DNA from 3 places in the Azospirillum sp. FG154 genome. Region 1 is predicted to be linked to each of the others. Evidence: riboswitches for the same ligand, from Rfam matches in the RefSeq annotation. Region 1 holds a riboswitch; each other region holds the start of a gene.
The links. A riboswitch is a leader RNA that binds a small molecule or an ion and turns the genes downstream of it on or off. The one in region 1 is predicted to bind cobalamin.
Positions count from the first base shown of each region.

Region 2: another riboswitch for cobalamin. It lies ahead of ACODS4_RS20805 (energy-coupling factor ABC transporter permease); the one in region 1 lies ahead of ACODS4_RS21765 (energy-coupling factor ABC transporter permease).
Region 3: another riboswitch for cobalamin. It lies ahead of ACODS4_RS20170 (ABC transporter substrate-binding protein); the one in region 1 lies ahead of ACODS4_RS21765 (energy-coupling factor ABC transporter permease).

Region 1 is NZ_JBMDKF010000023.1:35,962-41,835, forward strand. Features, by position in the region: gene ACODS4_RS21755 (LysR substrate-binding domain-containing protein) at 1-842, shown strand, start outside; gene ACODS4_RS21760 (hypothetical protein) at 927-1,457, shown strand; gene ACODS4_RS21765 (energy-coupling factor ABC transporter permease) at 1,517-2,173, opposite strand; cobalamin riboswitch at 2,314-2,522, opposite strand; gene ACODS4_RS21770 (UxaA family hydrolase) at 2,599-4,119, opposite strand; gene ACODS4_RS21775 (mannitol dehydrogenase family protein) at 4,135-5,262, opposite strand; gene ACODS4_RS21780 (zinc-binding alcohol dehydrogenase family protein) at 5,267-5,874, opposite strand, start outside.
Region 2 is NZ_JBMDKF010000021.1:3,051-8,924, reverse strand. Features, by position in the region: gene ACODS4_RS20820 (TonB-dependent hemoglobin/transferrin/lactoferrin family receptor) at 1-997, opposite strand, end outside; gene ACODS4_RS20815 (DUF2244 domain-containing protein) at 1,053-1,631, opposite strand; gene ACODS4_RS20810 (DUF2946 domain-containing protein) at 1,705-2,136, opposite strand; cobalamin riboswitch at 2,298-2,519, shown strand; gene ACODS4_RS20805 (energy-coupling factor ABC transporter permease) at 2,664-3,320, shown strand; gene ACODS4_RS20800 (sensor histidine kinase) at 3,442-4,803, opposite strand; gene ACODS4_RS20795 (response regulator) at 4,800-5,543, opposite strand; gene ACODS4_RS20790 ((2Fe-2S)-binding protein) at 5,869-5,874, shown strand, end outside.
Region 3 is NZ_JBMDKF010000019.1:116,891-122,764, reverse strand. Features, by position in the region: gene ACODS4_RS20180 (ABC transporter ATP-binding protein) at 1-232, opposite strand, end outside; gene ACODS4_RS20175 (FecCD family ABC transporter permease) at 229-1,239, opposite strand; gene ACODS4_RS20170 (ABC transporter substrate-binding protein) at 1,239-2,291, opposite strand; cobalamin riboswitch at 2,511-2,742, opposite strand; gene ACODS4_RS20165 (response regulator) at 2,801-3,451, opposite strand; gene ACODS4_RS20160 (prepilin peptidase) at 3,565-4,242, opposite strand; gene ACODS4_RS20155 (NUDIX hydrolase) at 4,232-5,269, opposite strand; gene gltA (citrate synthase) at 5,349-5,874, opposite strand, start outside.

The DNA.
Region 1 (5,874 bases):
CCCGCGCGGCGGAACGGTTGCGCGTCTCCTCCTCCCACGTCAGCCGCAGCGTGGCGCGGTTGGAGGATCGTTTGCAGGCCCGCCTGTTCTACCGCACCACCCGCAAGGTTAGCCTGACCGAAAGCGGGCGGACCTTTTTCGCCCGCTGCCAACGCCTGATCGACGAGCGTGACGAGGCGGTGCAAGCCATCGGCGATCTTCAGGGCGGCGGCGAGGGCGCGGTCAAGGGGTTGCTGCGCATGACCTGCGCCACCGCCTATGGCGAGCAATTCATCGTTCCGCTGGTCAACGACCTGATGGAGCGTCATCCCCTGCTGAGCGTCGAAATCGAGCTGACCAACCGCCCGCTGGATTTGGTGCAGGAGAGCTTCGATCTGGCGATCCGGTTGGGACGGTTGGGCGATTCCAGTCTGGTCGCCACCCGCCTCGCGCCGCGCGTCATGCATCTGTGCGCGTCTCCCGCCTATCTGGCCCGACACGGCGCGCCCGCCAACCTGACCGATCTGGCCGCCCATGATTGCCTGATCGGCACCGCCGACCATTGGCTGTTCGACGATGGCGGGCGGGATTGGTTGTTCCGCCCGCGCGGGCGCTGGCGTTGCAACAGCGGCTTTTCCGTGCTCGACGCCGCGCTGCGCGGCTTTGGCCTGTGCCAACTGCCCGATTATTACGTCAAGGCCCCCATCGCCGACGGGCGGCTTGCGCATCTGCTGCCACAGCACACCCCACCCAACACCGCCGTCTGGGCCGTCTACCCGCAAAAGCGCCACGCCCCGCCCAAGGTTCACGCCGCCATCCGCCATCTGAAGGCGGGGTTGGCGCGGCGGCCTGAATATCGCTGACACAGTCGCTATTAAGAATCATTTGCAAATAAAGCGCCCCGGTTTTACGCTCCGCCCCGTGTTCACCCCGAACCGGAGCCGTCGATGCCGACCACCCCCACCTTCTCCGACCACCGCAAGCGTCTTGCCGAACTCAAGACGGCGGAAAATCTGGTGGTGATGACCTTGCGCCTGTGGGCCGAACCGTTGCGGGATCCCGAAAAGGCGCATCCCCATTGGCAGGATGGTTTGATGGCGGCGGGTCTGTCCAACGACGCGGCGGTCGCCTTTGACACGGTGATGCGCGTCACCATCGCCGCCGCGCTGCGCCCGCTGGACGTTCACCGCCCGACCTGCCCGGCGCTGGGAACCGACGAGGCCCGGTTGCTCGGCATGATTCGTTTGATTCAACAGGACCAGCACGGCGACGCCGGGGTTTTGCTGGCGGATTGGCTGGCGATGTCGGGGGTCCGCATGGCTTTGGCGCCGCTGTGCATTCTGGCCCACGCGCTGGACCGCGCCGGTTTGCATCTGCCGACGCTGCATGACGGCGCCCCCGTGACCGGGCGGGTGATCGACTTCCCCGAATCCCGGCGGATGGTTGGCGCCGATCCCGGCTCCCGGTTGGTGCATTGATCGAACCGACGACGTCTTGTCCGTGCGACGCCGTCGGTCGATTTTCTACCGCGTTGGCGTCAAGCGAGCGCCAAGCGGTCCAGCGCGGTGACGCGACGCAGCGGGCTGGCGACGGTCAAACGATCAACGCCCTTCAACGCCACCCAGGTGAAGACCGGCTCGCACAGCACCAGCGGCAGATAGGAGGCGGCGAACAGCGCCCAATCGGCCAGCGGTGTGGCCTCTTCGCCCAGGAACAGCCAAAAGCCGACCATGGCGACCACGCCGGAATAATAAGCGGCGTCGAAGGCCATGATGCGCCGCCATGTGACGGTGGCCTTGGCCGCGCCCTCAGCGAAGAAGCGCTTGCCCACGGTTTCATGAACCGTGACCAGGGGCACGATCAGCGACAGGCTGTTGACGCCCAGATGCAGCAGATCCTGCGGCTCGAACAACACGCCTTGCAGCAGCAGGCCGATGGCGAATCCGAACAGAGTGGGCAGGAAGCCGAAGGTGAAATAGACGGCGGACGCGCCGATAAAATGCAGTTCCGACGGGCCGACCGGCAGATGGAAGATCTCCATGAAGATGGAAAAGAACAGCGCCGCAAAGGCGGTTTTAACCAGTTCAACTGGCTTGCGAATCAGCGCCGGGCTGTAAACGGCCAGCGCCGCCACCGCCGCGCTATTCGCGGCGGTGACTTTGACGGCGTCAAGGACGCCGGGTTCAATGTGCATGTGCGGATGTCCTGAGCGGTGAAAAGCGGAAATGCGACCAGTCGCGCCCCAAAAGCCGCGCTTGGTCGGACGGACTCAACGCTCAGCCCGATAAGAAAAACGTCATCGCCACCTCCCCGCCGTCCCACCGACGGCGTGCTGGGGTTGTTGGAACGGTGGCAGGTCTCCTGGCTTGCGGCGTCACGCATTGGGTCGCCTTCCCGGCTGGATGGCCAGTGGCGTCGTGACCCAATGCTCACCGCTTACAGTTGCGGGGGCAGCCCCGGATTTGGCCCTGTTGGACCGCACCGGATTCCCTTTTCACGCGGCCGTCGCTGGAACGCCGCGCACCACCGGGCAGAAGGGTAGCCCGGCGGTCTCTCTCAATCCAAGTCTTTTCGCGCGTGGGGCGCCCCGCCGCGTTGCGCGTGACGACGCCAATCGCCTCACATAACCGCGCCCAACTGCCAGGGCACAAACTCGTTGTCGCCCATGCCGTGCGCCTCGCTGCGGGTGGGCGCGCCGGACGCGGTGTCGAGCATCAGTTGGAACAGCGCCGCCCCGGCTTCGGCGACGCTGACGCCGTCGTCCAGGATGATTCCGGCGTTGAAATCCATGTCCATGCTCATACGGCGGAACAGCGCGCTGTTGGTGGCGAGCTTCAGCGAGGGCGTCGGCTTGCAGCCATAGGTCGATCCGCGCCCGGTGGTGAAGCAGATCAACGTCGCCCCGCCCGCCACCTGCCCAGTCGCCGACACCGGGTCGTAACCCGGCGTGTCCATGAAGACCAAACCACGCGGCGCCGCTGGTTCGGCGTAATCGACCACGCCCATCAACCCGGTTCCGCCCGCCTTGGCGACCGCGCCCAGCGATTTTTCCAGAATGGTGGTGATGCCGCCCGCCTTGTTGCCGGGGGACGGGTTGTTGTTCATGTCGCCCTTGTGCATCCGGGTGTACTCCTCCCACCAACGGATTTGTCCCAGCAACTTGTCGGCGATGGCCGGGCTGGCCGCCCGCGCGGTCAGCAGATGCTCGGCCCCGTAAATCTCCGGCGTTTCCGACAGGATGGCGGTGCCGCCCTGCCGCACCAGCAGATCGACCGCCGCGCCCAAGGCCGGGTTGGCGGTGATGCCGGAATAGCCGTCGGAACCGCCGCATTGCAGCCCGACCGTCAGATGACGCGCCGGGACCGTCTGGCGGGTGACGGCGTTGGCGACGGGCAGCATGGCCTTAATCAGCGCAATCCCACGCTCCACCGTTTCGCGGGTGCCGCCTTCGTCCTGGATGGTCAAACGGGCGAGCAGTCCCTCGGCGCGCGGGGCGAGGCTGTCGGCCAACGGGGCGAGTTGGTTGACCTCGCAGCCCAGCCCGATCAGCAGGATCCCGGCAAAGTTCGGGTGGTCGGCGTAGCCGCGCAGGGTGCGGCGCAGGATCGCCAGCCCCTCGCCGCTGCCGCTCATGCCGCAACCGCTGCCGTGGGTGATGGCGACGACGCCGTCAACGTTCGGGAAGTCGGCCAGCGCGTCGCCCTTGAACGCCTCGGCGATGTAGCGGCAGACGGTGGCGGAGCAATTCACGCTGGCGATGACGCCGATGTAATTGCGCGTGCCGACCTTGCCGGAAGAGCGGACGATCCCTTGAAAACTCGCGTCCTCCGTCACCGTCGTCGGTTGGTAGGCGCCGCCCACAGCCTCGTCCAGCCGGGCGTCGCCCATGCCCAGATTGTGGACGTGGACATGCGCGCCCGCCTCGATCGGCTGCGTCACGCTGCCGATGACCTGCCCGTATTTCAGCACCGGCGCGCCAACACCGAGCGCCCGCAGCGCGATCTTGTGGCCGCTGGGGATGGCGTCGCGCGCCACGCCGGTGAAGTCGCCGACCTGCACGGGCGTTCCCGCCGCAATCTCGCGGGTGGCGACGGCGACGGAATCGGCGGGGTTCAGCAGGATGAGAGCGGGCGCGGTCATCGGTTCGGCGTCCTTTTAGAGACAGGTCAAGGCGGCGCGCAAACGCGCCTGCGGGATGGACAGGGTCAAATCGGCGGCCAGCGCCACCACCGGGGCCAGACGGCGTTGAAGCTTGTCGGCGTGGTTTTGCGCGATGTCGGCCAGACGGTGATCCAGGAACGGGTTGAGAAAGCGGTCGCGCACGCTGTCGCGGTAGGTTTCGGCTTCCGACCCCTGGCCCAGCGCGGCGAAGACCGGCAACACCTCCTCCCGCCACAGCGCTTCCAAATCGTCGCGGATGGCCGGGACGTTCATCGCCTGGAACACGGTTTCTTCCGGCGCGCGCCCCTCTCTCAGCCAGCCGTCGGCCAACCAGGTGTGGCCGAGGTTGAGAAGATGCAGCTTCAACCGCTCCACCGGGGCCAGTTCGTCCACCAGTTGGATCGCCGGGTGGACGCAGGGCAGGATCAACCCGTCTTGCCGTTCGATGGCCCACAGGGCGTAGGGTTCGGCCACCGCGCCGACCGGGCGCAACGGCTCCGACACGATGCGGTCGACCAGACTGTTGGCCCAGCGGCAATCCTCCGCCAGATAGCGCAAAAAGGCGGCGGGCAGGCCCCAGGCGGCGGCGAGATCGCCGACGATCCGCTTCAACTGATCGCCGTTGCGCGACACCAATTCGCAAGGGAACAGCGACAGCGGCGCCGCCCCGTTCCGCCAGCGGTGATGCAGAAGAACCAGCAACTTGGCCGGAAAGCTGCGCGGCGCCTGATCGGCTTGGTCGAGCAGCGCCGGGCCGTCGCCATCGTCAAGCTGATAACCCCGGTCGCCGGTGTTCGACAGGATGACCCGAACCTCCCCCGCCGCCAAGTCGCGGAGGCGCCGCCAATCGCGTCGCGCCTGAAAGGCGGCGGCGACGGCGTGGCAGCGCTGTTCGGCGTCGATCACCGCGCCGTTCTGCCGCCCGCGCACCCGCACCGGATAACCCGCCCCATCGGCCAGCGCGGCGACGCGGGCCGCGCTGTCGGCGCTGTCGGTCGTCTGCACCACGGCGACGCGGCCCAGCGCCTGCCCCCGCTCCAGCGCTTCGGACACGAACAGGTCGGCGTGGGCTTGCAGGAAGCGGCTGGTGCCGAATTGCAGGATCGGGGTGGCGTCGGTCATCGTCTCAGCACTCCACCAGCGCCTTGACCACCCCGGCGGACGGGGCCAACAGATCGGCGAACAGGTTCGGCACCTCGGCCAGCGTCATCCGGTGGGTGTTCAGCGCCGCGTCGGGGATTTGCCCAGCCCGCATCGCCGTCAACACGGTGTCGAAATCCTCCACCGTCGCGTTGCGGCTGCCCATCAGCGTCATTTCCCGCTTGTGGAATTCGGGATCGGAAAAGCCGATGGTCGCGCCGACGATGGACACCAGCACATAGGTCCCGCCATGGGCGACGAACTGGAAGCCGCGCTCCATCGCCTTGGGATTGCCGGTGGCGTCGAACACCCGGTCGAAAAACACCCCGTCGGTCAGCGCCGACAATTCGGCCTCGTCCGTCGGGCCGAGTTGCACGGCGGCGGCGATGGGCAGATGGGCGCGGCCAAAGGCCAGCCGATCCGCGCGCCCGTCCAGCAGGGTGACGGCGGCGCCGCGCAGCCCCGCGAAGATCGCCACGGCCATGCCGATGGGGCCGGCCCCGACGACCAGCACGCGCTGCCCGGCCTCCACCTGCCCGCGCCGCACGGCGTGCGCGCCGATGGCGAGGAATTCCAGCATCGCCGCTTGGTCCA
Region 2 (5,874 bases), on a different contig from region 1:
CCAGCGCCGGAACCACGCGGCTTTCGGTGTCGAGCTTGAACTTGGTGTAGTAGGCCGACAGCTTGCCGTCCAACAGGCGCTTGTCGGCGTCCTGGAAGGCCCAGGCGGCGTTGTACTGCTCCTGCCGCCGCTTGAGCTTTTGCGAGAAGGGGAACAGCGTGTTGCCGCCGGGGTTGTTCGGCCCGGTCAGATCGTCGGCGAATTTCTGGTAGCCGAGTTGGAATCGGTTCTGGTCGTTCGGCGTGATCGTGCTTTTGACCAGCGCGCTTTTCAACTGCCCATCGTTCGGCAGGGTCGAGCCGGAACCGCCCGTGCCGGTGTGAATGGTGTTGTAATCGCGGTAGGTCACGCTGGCCAACAGATCGACGCCCTGCGTCCGCGCCGCGCCGGTCAGATTGGTGGAGGCTTCGCCGTTGGCGCTGCGGTAGCCCGCCTTGATCCGCCCGCCGACCGTCCTGCCGGGGGCGAGGACGTCCTCCACCCCGATGGTTTCAAAGGCCATGACGCCGCCCAAACCGCCGCTGCCATAGGCCGCCGAGACCGGGCCGCGCACGACGTCCACCTGCTTGATGACGTCGGGATCGAGCAGCAGCGGCGTGTTCACCCCGCCGTCGTTGTTGCGGCGCGCGCCATCGACCGACAGGATGATTCGCGGGCCGAGCAGGCCGCGAATCGCCGGGCTTTGCGAGGCCGGGCGCGGCCCGCCGCCAAAATTCACGTTGGGCAAGGTGCGCAGCACGGTGGACAGCGTGTTCGCCTGGGCGTCGTCCAACTGCTCCCGCCCGACGGTGGAGACCGAAGCCGGAACGTCGAAACCGCTGTTGGCGGTGCGCGTCGCCGTGACCGTCACGGCCTCCAACTGAAAAATGGGCGAAGCCGCGTGGGAATCGCCGGTTTGGGCGGCGACCTGTTGGGCGAAAGCGGGGGCCGCCGACGACAGTAGCAAACCGGGGATGGCGAGCCAGGAGGCGCGCAGGCGCGTCGAAAGACGAGTCACGTCGGACAATCCTTTGAAAACAATGGAATGATGAAAAACGAACGCGCGGGAACGCTCAGCGTTCGGACGCTGGCAGGGCGGCGGCGTGGGCTAAGGGCGCGACCGGAGCGGACGTCCAAACGCCGTTCAGCCGGTTGGACGCCGTCGCCAATTCCGCTTTCAGCGCGGCGGCCAACGCCAGCCGCTCGTCAGCGGTCAGAAAGCCGCCGACGCTGATCCGGCGGCCATGGCTGCCCAGCGTCAGGCGGGGACCGGCGGAGCCGTCCGCCTCGACCGCGACGCGCAGCCAACTGGTTTGCCAATCGCTGACCGAGCGCCGACCGGCGCCGTCCATCTGCTCCACCCGCGTGCGGTCGGGCCAGACGCGGATGCGCTCGCTCATCCGACGGCGGCGGGAATCGCCGACCAGCGACCAGCCGACGAAGGCGGCGACCAGCAGCCCATAGGCCGCCATCGGCCACGCCCCCAGCCACAGCCAGGCGGTCAGGGTGATGGCGGCGTAGGCGACCAGAACCGCCGCGAAAATCACGCGGCCATGGCGGGTGCCGCTGTCGTTGGGGGTGAGCAGGGCGTCAAACAGCGGATCGGCGTCGGGCAACGCCGAATCCGCAGGAATCGAAGAGATTCCGGGCATGGGGAGACTCCACACGGGCAATCACGGGGCAAGACCGCGCGGAAGACAGGCTCCAACGCGGTCGCGAACGGGATCAGCCGAGGGAGGGGGGAGCGCGCGCCTGAAGGGTGGACAGGAACCAACCGGCGGCGATGCGGTCGCCGGGCAGCGCCTCCGGCCCATGACGCACGGCGTCGGTGGGCATGACCAGCGCGACCGGCGGCGGCAACGCCAAACCGCCGATCAACGGGCAGAGCGGGCAAGAGCCGCCGGACATCGCCGTGTCGGTTTGACCGCTGTCGGTTTTGCCGCTGTCAGGATCGACCGGCGCGCCACGATCATCGAGCAGCACGGTTTTGAAGCCGTCGGGCGTGCAAATGACGATCCGGGCGCTGTCCGAATCGTTGGTCGGCGCGGCCATGGCGGGCATCCAGGCCCAGGCGACGATCTGCAACAGCAACGCGACCGCGCCAGCCAACAGGCTGACCCGCCGCGTCCGTCGCGTCTTGTCCCGGTTCCCGATCATGCCGATCCATCGCTGTGCTCAACCGCTGCGCGCGTCACACGCAGCGCGACACATTACCCCAAGCGCCACGCCCGACACGAGCGGCATTTTCACGCAGGGGCGCCGTGCTTCCCAAAGCGGGGCGGTGAACGGAAAAAGCTTGGAGCGGCAAAGGCCACAGGGCTACGCTGCGTCCCGGTGGTGCGTGGCGTTCCCGGAATGCGTTTCAGGAATGGCCGCGTGAAAAGGGAATCCGGTGCGGCCCGTCAGGGCCAAATCCGGAGCTGCCCCCGCAACTGTAAACGGCAAGCGCCGGGTCACGACGCCACTGGCCAACCAGCCGGGAAGGCGACCCGACGCGCAAAGCCGCGAGCCAGGAGACCTGCCACCGTTCCAACAACCCCAGCAGGCCGTCGGTGGGACGGTCGGGAGGTGGCGATGACGTTTTATCCATCGGGCTGAGCCTTGAATCCGTCTGGCGAATCCGTCTGGCGCGTCTGGACGGCGCCCGCCCGCATTTCCGTTTTCATCGCTCAGGACATCCGCCCATGCACATCGAACCCGGCGTCCTCGACGCCGTCAAAGTCACCGCCGCGAACGGCGCGGCGCTCGCCACGCTGGCCGCCTACAGCCCGGCTCTGGTCCGCCAGCCGGTCGAGCTGGTCAAGACCGCCTTCGCGGCGCTGTTCTTCTCCATCTTCATGGAAATCTTCCATTTGCCGGTGGGCGCGTCGGAGCTGCATTTCATCGGCGCGTCGGCCGTCTATTTCACCTTTGGTTTCCTGCCCACCCTGTTTGGCTTCGCCATCGGCCTGCTGCTGCAAGGCGCGCTGTTCGAGCCGCAGGATCTGCTGCATCTGGGCGTCAACAGCCTGTCGCTGATCGTGCCGCTGGTCGCCGTCCACGAAACGGTGGGCAAGCGTTTCTTCGCCGAGGGCGCGGCCAAGGCGACGGTGACGTGGCGGCGCATCATGGCCTTCGACGCCGCCTATTATTCCGGCGTGGTCGCCATGGTCGGCTTCTGGCTGTTCCTGGGCGAAGAGGCGACGCCGCTGGCCGATTGGGCGCTGTTCGCCGCCTCCTACCTGCCGCTGGTCCTGTGCGAGCCGGTCTTCACCTGGGTGGCGCTGAAAGGCGTCGACCGCCTGACCGCCGCCAACCCGCTGCGCCGCGTCACCGCGCTGGACCGTTTGGCGCTGGCCTGAGCGCTGATCGGCGATTGAGGTGGCCCCGCTTTCTGAACCAGAAGGCAGGGCCACCTCCGTCACGACCGTCATGGAGTTGCGGGGCGGCGCTCTTTCAGCAGCGGCTCATAGCGCGCGTCGGTCAGCGTTTTGAAAAAATGGCCGGCAGGGTGAGGGTTGCGCGCAGCCCGCCGCCTGACCGGTTCTCCAGGGAAATGTCTCCCCCATGTCCCCGGGCGATGGACCGGGCGATGGACAGGCCCAGACCAACGCCCCCGGTGGAACGGTTCCGCGACCGTTCGAGGCGTACGAAAGGCTCGAAGACCCGCTCCAAATCCACCGGCGCGATGCCCGGCCCGCAGTCGTCGACCACCACGCGGACCTCCACGCCGACCGGAGCCACCGACACCGCCGCCGCATCGCCATAGGCCACGGCATTGTCCACCAGATTCCGGATGACCCGCCGCATCGCGGCCGGACGGCAGGTCACCGGAAGCTTCGCTGTCCCGTCGAAGGAAACCGGCGCGCCGACGTCGGCCATGTCGTCGCAGACGCTTTCGACCAGCGAGACGAGATCCACCGCCCGCGCCTCCTCGCCGCCCTCCTCGCGGGCGAAGGTCAGGATGGCTTCGGCGGTCAGCCGCAGCTCCTCGACGTTCTGCAACATTCTCTGCTTCGTCTCGCCGTCGTCGAGCAGTTCGACCCGCAAACGCAGGTTGGTGATCGGCGTCCGCAGATCGTGACTGACCGCCGCCAGCATCCGCGTCCGGTCATCGACGAACCGGCGCAACCGGGCGCCCATGACGTTGAAGGCCGTCGCCGCCCGCCGCACCTCGACCGGCCCCGTCCTCTCGTCCAGCTCCACCGCCTCGCCGCGTCCAAGCCGCTCGGCGGCCTCGCCGATCGACCGGAGCGGACGGGAGATCCGGCGGGAGATGAAGAAGGCGACCAGCGCCACCATGGCGACGGCGGAGAAGATGGACAGCGCCATCGACCCGGCGGGCACCCCTGGGCGAGGGGGCAGCACCGTCGCGGCATTCAGCCAACGGCCGTCGGGAAACAGGACCGAGGCCATGAACTTCAGATGCTCCAGTCCATTCAGGTCATCCAATGGCGGCGTGGTCGGCCGCATGATCTGGACCCGGACCTCCCGGAACGACGTCCCGACCATGGCGCTGAGCCGGGCGCGCGCCGCAAGGATCTCCTCCGTCTGGTGGACATAGGCGGCCAGCTCCTGGCGATCCCACCAGAAGCGAAATTCCGCGCTGCCGGACGCCTCCAGAACATCGTCGTGCAGAGCGGGGGGCGTCGCCGCGACCAGCCGGATGGTCGCCGCAGTCTTGGCGATGGTGTCGTCCAGCCGCAGTTGCTGGATCGCCAACGCGCGCTCATCCAGATAGACGACCCAGCTTCCCAGCTTTCCCACCACGACGGCGGCCGTGAGCAGCAGGACCATCTGGGTGAACAGGGTTCGCGGCACGATGCGGCGGAGCAGGCCGGTCACGGCAGGTCCCTCACGTCGGCGGCGAAGGAATAGCCGCCGCCCCAGACCGTTTTGATCAGGGCCGGATTCCGAGGGTCGCTTTCCACCTTGCGGCGGAGACGGCTGACCTGATTGTCGATGCTGCGGTCGAAGGCGTCGGCGGCCCTGCCCTTGGTCAGGTCGAGCAGCTGCTCGCGGGACAGCACGAGGCCGGGACGGCGCACGAACGCCTCCAGCAGGAGGAACTCCGACGTGCTGAGCGAGACCGCCACGCCATCGGCGCCCGTCAACTCCCGCCGCCCCATGTCCAGCACCCAGCCGTCGAACTCCACGCGCGGGCTGGCGCCGCGTCGGCGGGCCGGTTCCGTGGGCAGGCTGCGGCTGCGGCGCAGCACGGCCTTGATCCGCGCCAGCAGTTCGCGGGGCTCGAAGGGCTTCGTCACATAATCGTCGGCCCCCATCTCCAGCCCGATGACCCGGTCGGTGGCTTCGCCCAGCGCCGTCAGGAAGATGACGGGAAGCTCGGTGGTCTCCCGCAGGTGTCGGCACAGGCTGAGGCCGTCCTCCCCCGGCATCATGACGTCCAGCACCACAAGCTCTGGCGCCGACAGGCGCAGCACGCGCCGCGCCGCCGCCGCGTCCTCCGCCACGGTCACGCGCAGGCCGTGGCGTTCAAGGTAGCGGGCCAGCGTCTCCCGGATGTCGCGGTGGTCGTCGACGAGCAGGACATGGATGGAGGACTCATCGGTCGGGGGCGGCATGGCACACCGTTGGAACTGGGAACACCGGCTGTCGGAAACCGTCGCACGACCGACCGGGCGGCCAAAGCGTGAAATTGTAAAAAACTGTCCCAAGCGCCGGGCCCCGACACGGTTCGATACAGTTCCCCGGTCCGCCCGGCATAGTCTGGCGACATCTGCCCCGCACAAATCGCTCCATCGGCGGAATCCCCTCCGCCGAAGCCCAGTCGGTCGCCCCGCTCTGGCGAGCCCTTCTGTCCAGCGCTCCGATTTCGCCACCGCCCCCGGCATGGCGTGTGTTCGGGCCCTTCCATTTTGACGATTCAACCCCCGCAGGGAGAATGCAATGGCG
Region 3 (5,874 bases), on a different contig from region 1:
GCAGGGCGTCGATGTTCGCGTCGCCCAGCGTGACGACGCCGCTCGACACCTTGCGCAGCCGGGCCATCAGCCGCAGCAGGCTGGATTTTCCCGAACCGTTGGGGCCGATCAAGCCCAGAATCCGCCCCGGCTCCGCCGCCAGGGTGACGCCGTCCACCATCAGGACGCCGCCGACTCCCCACCGAACCTCATGCGTCGCCAGAGTCGCATCGGCAGTCGCATTGGCAGTCACAGCGGCCTCCTTGCCCGATAAAGAATGACGGCGAAGGCCGGGGCGCCGAACAGCGCCGTCACCACGCCGACCGGCAACACCTGTTGCGCCACCAGAACGCGGGACAGGATGTCGGCCAGAACCAGAAACACCGCGCCGATCATCAGGGCGGCGGGCAACAGGCGCGCGTGCCCCTGCCCGACCAGAAAGCGCGCGGCGTGCGGGATGACCAGCCCGACGAAGCCGATGGAGCCGACGATGCCGACCATGGCGGCGGTCATCGCCGCCGTCAACGCGAACAGAACCAGCCGGACGCGGCGCACCGGCACGCCCAGGGACGCCGCCGCGTCGGCGCCAAAGGCGAAGGCGTCGAGCGCGCGGGCGTGCAGCATCGCCACGACGAAACCGCCCAGCGCGACCGGCGCGGCCAACCCCACATCGGGCCACCGCGCGCCGCCCAGATTGCCAAGCAGCCAGAACAGCACCCCGCGCGCCTGTTCGGCGTTGGCCGAGGTGGTGACGATGTAGGAGGTCATGGCGTTGAACAGTTGCGACCCCGCCACCCCGGCCAGCAGCACGCGGTCCGACCCGCCGCCGCTTCCCATCGCCAGCAACCCGACCAGCGCGATGGCGGCGACCGCGCCGAGAAAGGCGCCGCCCGACAGCGACAGCGCCCCACCGCCGATCCCGGCGATCATCACCAGAACCGCGCCGGTGGACGCCCCGGCGGAAATCCCCAACACATAGGGTTCCGCTAGCGGGTTGCGCAGCAGCGCTTGCAGGATGACGCCCGACACCGCCAACGCCCCGCCGCAACAGGCGGCGACCAGCGCGCGGCTGAGCCGGTAGTCCCAGACCACCCCCTCTTGAATGCGGTTGAGCGGAAAGGCGGTTCCGAACAGGCGGTTGCCCACCGTTTTGACGATGATCTCCAGCGGGATGGTCATCTCGCCAATCGACGCGGCGAGCGCGATGGCGAAACCCAGCGCCGCCAAGGCCAGAAGGGCGACGGCGACCGGCTTTCCCATCACCGCGCCATCCCGAAGGACGCGATGCCGGCGGCCAACGCCTCGATGCCGTCGATGGTGCGGATGGTGGGATTCATCGACTGCGCGTCCATCAGGACGACGCGGTTTTGCCGCACGGCCTCCAGCGTGCTGGCGACCGGATCGCTGGTCAGGAAGGCGCGCTTCACCGCCGGATCGTCGGCGGCGTAGCGGCGGCGGTCCATCGTGGCGATGACGATGACCGTCGGATTCGCGGCGGCGATGCCCTCCCAACCGATCAACGGCCATTCCTCGTTGGTGGCGATGACGTTGCGGGCGCCCAGCGTGGACAGGATGTAGGCCGGGGCGCCGTTCCGCCCGGCGACGAAGGCGTCGCCTTTCACGTCCTTGCTGGAAAACCAGAAGACGACGGGAACGTCCTTGGCCTTGCCCGCCACGGCGGCGACGGCGGCGGCCTCGCGTTGGCGCAGTTGCGCGACCAGCGCCTCGCCCCGGTCGTTGACGTCGAAGATTTGGGCCAGTTCGCGGATCTCCTGATAGACCAGATCCATGGTGAACATCCGCTTGCGCACCCCGTCGCCGCTGCCGGAATTGTCCTTTTCCACGCAATCGGACGGCGACAGATAGGTTGGGACGCCCAAGCCCGCGAACTGCTCGCGCTTGCCGACCGACCCGTTCGGGCCGACGTGCCATTCAAATTGCGCCGTCACCAGATCCGGCGCTTGGCCGACCACCGCCTCAAAGCTGGGGTCGTTGTCGGCCAAACGCTTGATCTTGCTGTTGGCGGCTTCAAAGGGCTTCAGCACCGGGCCGACCCAAACGGCTGTGCCGACGATCCGGTCGGCCAACCCCAGCGACAGCAGAATTTCCGTGCTGCTCTGGCCGATGGACACGGCGCGCTTGGGGGCCTGGTCAAAGCGGATCGGCACGCCGCAATTCTGAAGGGTCAACGGATAATGGGTGGCCTCGGCGGCGACCGCCGGGCTGGACAGACCGAACAAAGCGGCGAGCGCGCCGACGGCGCAAAGCGACGCCGCGCGGCGCCAGCGGGAAACGGACATGGCGATGGTCATGATGATCCTGGAACGCAAAATGCGGGACGATCCCGCGCGACGACGCGCAAGGATGGTGAATCAAACGGGGGAAAAGCGCGCGACGGCGCGACGCCTCAACAGCTCCGGCGGATGGGCCGGTCGTTGGATGGGCGGCGGCGACAGCGGAAAGATCGGCGCGCAAAGAGCGCGCGCGGCGTCATCATGAGGACTCCTGCCCCGGGCAACCCCGCCCGGCATGGGATTTCAACGACGACGGCAGGTCTCCTGGCTCACGGATCATGGCGTTCGGTCTGCCTTCCCACAGGCCGGGGGAACCGGCGCGCAGTGGCATGACGGCCTTGGGGGCAAGGCGTCACAAGGACCTTTGGCGATCCGCTGACAGTTGCGGGGGCAGCCACGGATTCCGCGCGGACGCGTCACCGTGTTCCCTTTTGATCCCCAGAGGGGAACCGTCGAGCGCGGACGTTATAATATAACAGACGGGTGGTCAATCATTATCAGTCGCGGATCGGCGCGACCGCGCCGCCTCACTCCACCGGCGGCGGCGGGGCGGGGGCCAGGGCCAGTTGGCTGGCCAGAACGGCGGCCTGGGTGCGGGTCAGCACGTTCAGTTTGCGCAGGATCGTGGTGACGTGGGCCTTCACCGTGGTTTCGGCGACGTTCATCTCATAGGCGATTTGCTTGTTCAACTTGCCCTCGGCGATGCCCGCCAGCACGCGAAGCTGTTGCGGGGTCAGGGTCGCCGCGCGCTGGGCCGGGTCGGGGGCCTCGGCGTCGTGCGCGCCGTGGAGTTCCGGCAACCACAATTCGCCGTCCAACACCGCGTTGATCGCCTCGACGATCTGGGTGTTGGGGGCGGATTTCGGCACGAAGCCTGAGGCGCCGTAATCAATCGAACGCTGGATCGTCACCGGATCTTCCGACGCCGAGACCACGATCACCGGAATCGCCGGATGTTCGGAGCGCAGCATCATCAAGCCGATCAGCCCACTCATCCCCGGCATGTGCAGGTCGAGCAGGATGATGTCCACCCCCTCGCCGGTTTCCAGCACCGGCTTGATCTGGTCGAACCGCGAGACTTCCAGAATCTCGGCCCCGGCCATCGCCTGCCCAATGGTTTGGGCCAAGGCGGTGCGCATCAGCGGGTGGTCGTCGGCGATCAGAATGCGGTGAGACATGGACAATCCGATGTGAAAACCATAACGACCAGTATCGGCCCCCCGGCGCGCGTTGACAACTGCGCCCAACGCCGCGCGGCAAGCTTTCCCACCAAAAAGAAAAGTTGCAGCGCTTAAGCGCCGCCGTCGGCCAACCATAGCAGCCACAGCGCCGCCGCCAGATAGGGGCCAAACGCGATTGACGCGCCGCCGGAAAGGCGGTCCCGCCGCGCCGCCGCCAGGGCGACCGTCACCCCCAGCGCGCTGAGCGCCGCCAGCAGAACGACGTTCGGCAGCCCTTCCATCCCAAGCCAAGCCCCCGCGACGGCCAACAGTTTCGCGTCGCCCAGCCCCAACCCATCGCGCCCGCGCAAACGGCGATAGCCCGCCGCCAGACCGGCGAACAGGGCGTAGCCAAGCGCCGCCGCCGCCGTGTGGTTGGTCAGCGCGTCGGTCAAACCGCCCGCCGGAGCTTCCCACGCCGTCACCGTCAAGCCGAAGGGAATCAAGGGCAGCAAGACGACATCGGGCAGCAAGCGCCGCCGCGCGTCCACCAGGGACGCCAGCAGCAAGGCCCACCCGAACAGGCAGCCAACCGGCAGCAGGGACCAGGGCAACGCCAGCGCCGTGATCGCCGCCACCGCCGCCGCGCCCGCCGTCGCCCATGGGCGCGGACGTCCGCGCCAGCCTTCATCCTCCGGCCAAGGGCGATCAGGCAGCGCCTCGGCCATCGCGCCGATCACCCGCCCGACCGGCAGAGCGGCGAGAGCGCAGAGCGACGCCATGCCGAAAAACGGAAGGTCAGCGGCCATTGGACGCGGGCGGCGCGGACGGGTCGGCGGAGGGGATCGCCCCGGCGCTGGTCCGTTCGTGGATGGCTTGACGGCGGAAGCGATGGAGTTCGGCGGGGCGTCCGCCGGTCTGGCTTTCAAAGCTGCCGGTCGGTTCGACCAGACCGCCGGAAATCATCAGGCGGCGGAAATTCTGCTTGTGCACCCGTTCGCCCGACAGGGCTTCGACCACCTGTTGAAGCTGGTGCAGGGTGAAGGTGGGCGGCAGCAATTCAAACACGATGGGGCGGTATTTCAGCTTGCCGCGCAGCCGCTCCAGCGCGGAGGCGAGGACGCGCCGCCCGTCGCGCGCCATCGGACGGCCCAGCGCGCGCGGCAGGACGCCGCCGGGCGGCGGAGCCTCGGCCATCCTTGCCGCCAAATCGCGGTCGCGAAAGGATTCGACGACCAAACCGGCCTCGTACAGTATCTCATACCGTTCGAGAACCCGCTCCATGTCCCAATCGGCCCCATCCAGACCGAAGGCGAGCTGCGCGCGTTCCCCACGCCGGGCGCGCGCCTCGTCGTCGCCCGCCGCCGCGATCCAGCCGCGCAACGCCGGGATGATGACGCTGTCCAGCAGGGCCGGGCGCTGGTCGCGCCAATCCTCCCACGGGAAATGCTCGTACAACGCGCGCCATTCCGCCGCCGCGCCCGCCAACGGAGCGTCGCGCACCAGAGCCAGATAGCCGACCACGACCGAACGCGGCCCGCCGAACAGTTCGTGCGGATCGCGGAAACGGTCGCCGAAGGTGTAAAGCTGCTCGACATAGCGCAGCGACAGGCCGGACAGCCCCTCCGCCACCGCGCGCACGCCGTCTTGCAGGGTGCGGAAGCGTTCCGGCTCGAACGGCGCGCCGGGCAGGGCGTCGCGGTGGGGCAATGGCTCGTCGCCCCGGCGATGCTCCGCCGGAACGGCGAACTCGCTGCGCACCGTCACCACGCGCGGCGTTCCACCGGCCACCGCCACCACGGCGACCGACAGTCCCAACTGAACGTCTGACGTCACAAAATCACACTCCGCCTGTCCCACGCGCCCGCCCCGCCCCCTTGGACGGAGACCGGCGGGCGCGTGGATCCGACAGACCTCAGCGTTTGTCGAGCGGCACGAAGTCGCGGGCGGGGTGGCCGGTGAAGAGCTGACGCGGGCGGCCAATCTTCTGGGCCGGATCCTCGATCATTTCCTTCCACTGGCTGATCCAGCCGACGGTGCGGGCCAGCGCGAACAGCACGGTGAACATGCTGGTCGGGAAGCCCATCGCCTTCAGGATGATGCCCGAATAGAAATCGACGTTCGGGTACAGCTTCTTCTCGACGAAATACGGATCGGACAGCGCGATTTTTTCCAGTTCCATCGCGATGGCCAGATGCGGTTCGTCCTTGATGCCCAGCGTGCCGAGCACCTCGTAACAGGTCTCGCGCATGATCTTGGCGCGCGGGTCGTAATTCTTGTAGACCCGGTGGCCGAAGCCCATCAGGCGGAAGCTGTCGTTCTTGTCCTTGGCGCGCGCGATGAATTCGGGGATCCGCTCGACCGAGCCGATCTCCTCCAGCATCTTCAACACGGCCTCGTTCGCGCCGCCATGGGCCGGCCCCCACAGCGCGGCGATGCCC